Linked DNA regions of Sediminitomix flava. Each later gene encodes a partner of the first gene's protein in a complex. Links are inferred from orthologs where the notes say so. Each region holds a gene or a part of one and is shown on either strand. Other genes may lie near its edges. The genes, in order: groL and metK.

The links.
Region 2: the proteins of groL (region 1) and metK are in contact, whole or in part, in a cryo-EM structure (PDB 8P4O), measured with the Escherichia coli proteins. The link is inferred for Sediminitomix flava from one-to-one orthologs.

The regions. Positions count from the first base shown.
Region 1 is NZ_QGDO01000003.1:457,424-460,736, forward strand. Bases 335-3,313 are described here. They hold groL (chaperonin GroEL), read left to right. Parts: upstream 335-994; coding sequence 995-2,632; downstream 2,633-3,313. Other genes in these bases: BC781_RS13715 (PorP/SprF family type IX secretion system membrane protein), read left to right, coding at 335-481; BC781_RS13720 (co-chaperone GroES), read left to right, coding at 653-931; rsmH (16S rRNA (cytosine(1402)-N(4))-methyltransferase RsmH), read left to right, coding at 2,933-3,313. Also shown: more of BC781_RS13715, read left to right, coding at 1-334.
Region 2 is NZ_QGDO01000002.1:1,221,211-1,224,486, reverse strand. What follows is about bases 268-3,209. They hold metK (methionine adenosyltransferase), read right to left. Parts: upstream 2,407-3,209; coding sequence 1,129-2,406; downstream 268-1,128. Other genes in these bases: BC781_RS12030 (carbonic anhydrase family protein), read left to right, coding at 2,911-3,209; BC781_RS12040 (tetratricopeptide repeat protein), read right to left, coding at 268-1,034. In the rest of the region: BC781_RS12045 (M48 family metallopeptidase), read left to right, coding at 1-97; more of BC781_RS12040, read right to left, coding at 162-267; more of BC781_RS12030, read left to right, coding at 3,210-3,276. UniProt on the Escherichia coli protein: Catalyzes the formation of S-adenosylmethionine (AdoMet) from methionine and ATP.

The DNA.
Region 1 (3,313 bases):
TGATGGTACAGGAGATGATATTTTGCCAACCAGATTATCTATTCATGGTGGATACTTATTTCACCTTGGTTGGACTGGTCGGAGATCAATGATTAAAGATTATAATGATAAAATATTAACTCCTGTATTTGAATACAGAAGACAAAGGCGTACACAGCAGTTAAGCCTCGGAGCTTATTTTCTAATGAAACCTTTATTAATAGGTATGTGGTATAGAGGTGTTCCAATAATAGAGTCTGCTGAAGAGTCTGGTATTAATCAAGATGCGATATCGGGTATGATAGGATTTAAAATTAAGTCAGTTAATATTGCTTATAGTTATGATTATACTATTTCTTCTCTAACAAATGAAGGAAGAGGTTCCCATGAAATTTCTTTCAGTTTCGATATCCCTAGAAATTCTGACTTTGGGAATAAAAAGAAAAGTGACAAACCTGGTGTTTCTACCCTTCAGTGTCCCACCCCTTGGGTAAATGAGTGATTTGTCATATTATTTTTACTTTTTGTCAGATACGTTTTAGGTTAATTTGCGTCATTGTGTCAGTAAATATGACAATATTCGGATTTTTTTAAAATGGCATAAGAAGTGCTTAAATCTCTACAGATTTGAAAATTATATTTTTAATAAAAATACCTTTTAAACTAAAATAAAATGTCAACAGTTAACATTAAACCACTTGCAGATAGAGTCCTAGTTGAACCTGCTGCAGCTGAGACAAAAACTGCTTCTGGAATTATTATCCCAGATAATGCAAAAGAAAAACCACAAAGAGGTACTGTTGTAGCTGTAGGCCCTGGTTCAAAAGATGAGCCTATGACTGTGAAAGTTGGTGATACAGTGATTTATGGAAAATATTCAGGAACTGAATTAGCTTTAGAAGGCAAAGACTACTTGATCATGAAGGAAGCTGATATTTACGCTATTGTTTAAGTATTAGCTTTAACCTATTCCAATATCAATTTAATTAAGAATCTTTTTTAAAATATTTATAAGATGGCTAAAGAACTTTTCTTTAATACAGAAGCAATTGACGGTCTTAAAAAAGGCGTTGATGCATTGGCTAATGCTGTTAAAGTAACATTAGGACCAAAAGGTAGAAATGTAATTCTTGACAAATCATTCGGAGCACCTCACGTGACTAAGGATGGTGTTTCTGTAGCAAAAGAAATCGAATTGGCAGAGCCAATCGAGAACATGGGTGCTCAATTGGTAAAAGAAGTAGCATCAAAAACTGCAGATGAGGCAGGTGATGGTACTACAACAGCTACTGTTTTGACACAAGCAATCTTTACTGCAGGTATCAAAAATGTAGCAGCTGGTGCTAACCCAATGGATTTGAAAAGAGGTATCGATAAAGCTGTTTCATCTTTGGTGAAACAATTGAAAGATAACTCAAGCGAAGTACAAGACAACAAAGAAATTGCTCAAGTAGCTACTATCTCTGCAAACAACGATGCTGAGATTGGTAACATGATTGCTGAAGCAATGGAGAAAGTTGGAAAAGATGGTGTAATCACTGTTGAAGAAGCAAAAGGTACTGAAACAGAAGTTAAGACTGTAGAAGGTATGCAATTCGACAGAGGTTATTTGTCTCCATACTTCGTGACAAATACTGAGAAAATGCAAGCTGAGTTGGAATCTCCATATATCTTGATCTATGACAAGAAGATCTCAGCTATGAAAGATATTCTTCCTGTATTGGAGCCAGTAGCTCAGTCAGGTAAGCCATTGTTGATTATTGCTGAAGATGTAGATTCTGAAGCTTTGGCTACATTGGTTGTAAACCGTATCAGAGGTGCACTGAAAATTGCAGCTGTTAAAGCTCCTGGTTTTGGTGACAGAAGAAAAGCAATGCTTCAAGATATCGCTGTTTTGACTGGAGGTACTGTAATCTCTGAAGAAACAGGAATGAAGTTGGAAGATGCTACTATCGAGTACTTGGGTACTGCTGAAAAAGTAATTATCGATAAAGATAATACGACAGTTGTAAACGGTGCTGGTGAATCTTCTGCTGTTGAAGCTCGTGTAGCTGAAATCAGACACCAAATCGAAAATACTACTTCAGACTACGATAAAGAGAAATTGCAAGAGCGTTTAGCTAAATTGGCTGGTGGTGTTGCTATTATCTATATCGGTGCTGCTACTGAAGTAGAAATGAAAGAAAAGAAAGACCGTGTAGACGATGCTTTGGCTGCAACTAGAGCGGCTGTTGAAGAAGGCGTAGTTGTTGGTGGTGGTACTGCACTACTAAGAGCTTCTTCTGCTTTGGAAGGTGTTTCTACTGAAAACGAAGATCAACAAATTGGTGTTGAAATCGTGAGAAAAGCAATCGAGGCTCCATTGAGAACTATCCTTGAAAATGCTGGTCTTGAGGCTTCAGTAATCGTAAATAAAGTATTGGAAAATGCTGGAAACTACGGTTACAATGCTAGAACTGATGAGTACCAAGACTTAGTTGAGAACGGAGTTATTGATCCAACGAAAGTTACTCGTTTGGCTTTAGAAAATGCTGCATCTATCGCTTCTCTGTTGTTAACTACTGAATGTGTAGTTGCTTCTGAGAAAGAAGAAGGTGGTGCTCCAGCTATGCCTCCAGCAGGTATGGGCGGTGGAATGCCAGGTATGATGTAATCAGTTGACATCAGAAATAACTTAAGCGAAAGCTTAGTATAGATATTGAGCGGTATAAGTTTTTACTTATACCGCTTTTTTTATGCAATTTATTAAAACATTAACTTCCTTATAAATCATAAGAAATTGCATTTTTTCTATCTTTGTCGTCACTATTCTATATCTAAGAGAAAATTTGTGGGCTTAGGTCGAAAATGACAGAATAAGAGTAGTAATGAAAATGCTATTCATAAATTGAATTTCTAGTTTGTTTTGTTCTATGAATAGCCTTATTATAAAGTAAAAAGAATTCAAAATAAGATGTATCATATACCTGTAATGCTTGAGGAGTGCCTCGATTGGTTAAAACTTGAGGATAGAAACACCTATGTGGATGTGACTTTTGGTGGTGGAGGTCATTCTAAAGCAATACTTGAAAGAATCTCTAATGGGAAATTAGTCGCTTTTGATCAAGATCAAGACGCGAAAAAAAATGCAGATAAAATTGAAAATGAACAATTTTTGTTCGTTCAAAGCAATTTTAGAAACCTTAAGAGATTCTTGAGATTACATAATCAAATTCCTGTAGATGGAATTCTTGCCGATTTAGGAATCTCATCACATCAAATTGATTGTGGAGAAAGAGGCTTTTCAACTCGTTTTGATGCTGAATTAGACATGAGAATGGATCAGTCTGCTGAG
Region 2 (3,276 bases), on another replicon or contig:
AAGAAGCTCAGTAAAAGCTGAAGATATCTATGATTTTGTAGATGAAAAAGCGCAAGGGTTTAAAGACCTTGTCGATGATTTTCTGAGTAAGAAATAAAGAACATAAACAATAAAGCCCTCCAGTTCATAGAGGGCTTTATTATTTAATAAGATGTTCAGATTTATTCTTTTTTCAACTCGATTCCCATTTCTTTGGCTTTTTCGAGAAGCTCATCTTCAGCACCGTCATCTTTATACTTTTTATACATTAGTAAAAGTAGCTTTTTACTTTGTTTACTGTTTGCTCCAGTTAAGATGTTGATTTTATGTGCCATTAGGATATCTTCAGTGGCAGCTCTGTAATTTCCTTCTCCCAATCGGATATTTCCAGCAGATAAGTAGCCAAAAGCTTCATCTGGAAATAGCTCCTTATAACCATTGTAAATTTCTACGGCTTTATCACTTTCTTTGGTTAAAAGATAGGCTTCTGCAAGCTCAATTTGGGCAAACTTACCTTCAGGATAGAGAATTAATGATTTTTTGAAAGCTCTAATTGCTTCAGGGTAATTCTTCAGTTGCTTATAGCAAAAACCCATATTATCCCAAGCCAATACAAATTCAGGGTCAATGATTAATGCTTTATCATAAGCTTTTATCGCATTGGTATAGTCTTGTATTTCTTCGAACGTTTTTCCGTTTTCATACCATTTATTGGCCTTTTTCCATACCGAATAATAATAGGTATTTCCTTTATCTTTTGAAGAAGATTGTTGCAAGCAATTTTCAGAAACTTGTTTGGTTACATTTTCAATAAGTGCCCACATATTATCGACTTGTTCAAGGGCTTTGATTTGCACTTGTGTCATTTCTGGAGCTACTGCTTTCATTGCTTCTGAAATACAATTTTCCATTATCTCATCGTCAATTTCTTCAGGAGCATAATTTCGTAAGCAATCACATGTGTACGAACTTACTTTTTGATCTAAAGCAACTTGAGCATTTGCTTGAAAGGTGAAGTATAAAAGGCTGGTAACAAAAAAGATAATCTTCTTCATAAATATCAATCTCTACATTTACCCAAAGGGTGAAAAAGTGAAAAACCCCAACCTAACAAGTAGATTGGGGTTCAAATGTATATGATTTGGAAGATTAAAGGCTAAAATCGTCTTTAATTTTTCCTACATAATCTGTCTTTTCCCAAGTGAAGAACTCAACTTCTTTAAGTTCTTTCTTACGGATTTCTGTCTTAACACCATCAACTTCAGTGATATCAACTGTGTTGAATTCTACTTCAGCAGTGTAAGGAGAACGACCTACGTGCCCGTAAGCTGCCGTTGGAGTATAGATAGGGTTTTTCAATCCCAGACGATCGATAATTGCTTTAGGACGCATATCGAAAATTTGAGAAAGTTTAGCCGCAATTTCTACATCAGAAAGACCTACTTTAGCTGTACCATAAGTATTGATATTCAAAGATACTGGATTTGAGATACCAATTGCATAAGCAACTTGTACCAACGCTTCGTCTGCCAATCCTGCTGCAACTACGTTTTTCGCGATGTGACGAGCAGCATAAGCAGCCGAACGGTCTACTTTAGAAGGATCTTTTCCTGAAAATGCACCGCCACCGTGAGCACCTTTACCACCGTAAGTATCTACAATAATTTTACGACCAGTCAAACCTGCATCACCGTGAGGTCCACCAATCACAAATTTACCTGTAGGGTTGATGTGATAGATTGTATCTCCGTCTAATAATTCAGCAGGAATTACTCTAGCAATAACATGCTCTTTTACATCCTCAGCAATTTTTGCTAACATTTCTTCTTCTGCTGCAAAATCATCGTGTTGAGTAGAAACAACAATTGTATGAACACGCTTTGGTTTACCGTCTTCATTATACTCAATCGTTACTTGAGCTTTTGCATCAGGGCGAAGATATGGCATTACATCAGATTCATTTTTACGGATGTTAGCCAATTCCTTTACCAAACGGTGAGAGAATGCCAAAGCTGTAGGCAAATATTCTGGAGTCTCATTTGTGGCATAACCAAACATCATCCCTTGATCTCCTGCTCCTTGCTCTTTATCAACTCCTTCTCCTTCATTTACACCTTGTGCAATATCAGGTGATTGACTGTGCAGTGCCACTTGAACACCACAAGAGTCTCCAGAGAATTGATAATTATCTTTGTTATAACCTATATTATTAATTGTCTCGCGTACAATATCAGGGATTTCTACGTATGCTTTTGTTGTGATTTCTCCAGCTAATACTGCAAGCCCTGTAGTTACGAGCGTCTCACAAGCAACACGAGAGTCTGGGTCTTGAGACAACATTGCGTCTAAGACTGAGTCTGAGATTTGGTCAGCAACTTTATCAGGGTGCCCTTCAGACACCGATTCAGATGTGAATAGGTATGCCATTCTTGAGTTATTAAATTTAAATCAACTTTTATTTAGATTCTGGATATCTCGTGAACTATTGTTCCGATGCTAAACAGCTTACAATGTAGATTTGTTTGGTCAAGAACCTATATTTTTCTTAGATCAAAAATCACATTCCAATGAAAAGCACTAAATTTTATACAGAAAATGATAGTGCACGGTGCAATCCAAAACGCTATCAAAAAAGAAGAGTCCATATCGGTAGGATGAAACTTATCTTCTCCTGACTCTTGTCAGAAATGGGAATTAGCACCTGCCTATTTGGAAGGGGGTTGCTAAGACTTCATCGGGCCCAGTCCCTCGGTCTTTCTTGATAAGCTATACAAAGGTATATAAATTCTATTGTGTCACCAATTTTATTTAGAAAGATTCAATAAAAGGATTTTCACGAAGAGTTTCAGAATTGGATAAACTATTGTGATTTAGATGAATGTAGGTCTGAATTATTCAAGAAGAAAATGATGTTTATGTATTAAAAATCATATGAAAAGTATCATTCTCTTTTTGCTATGTAGCTTTTTTATAGCTTGTAAACATTCTCCCAAAGACGAAACTGTTGCCGATAATCATCTCAAACAAACACATTACCTTTCTGTAGAGAAAGGGCATGGGAAGTTACAATCACCTATAAATATAGTAACCTCCGAAGAAGACGATTCAACACATACGATTTATTATAATTATACACATATCACAGATAAACCTCACCAACTTATCAATGAAGGCAAAACGGTAAAAGTAGAATATGAACCTGGAAGTACGTTTAGTTTTGATGGAATAGAGTACAATTTTGACCAACTTCACTTTCATACTCCGTCAGAACATTTGATAGATGGTGTGACATATCCA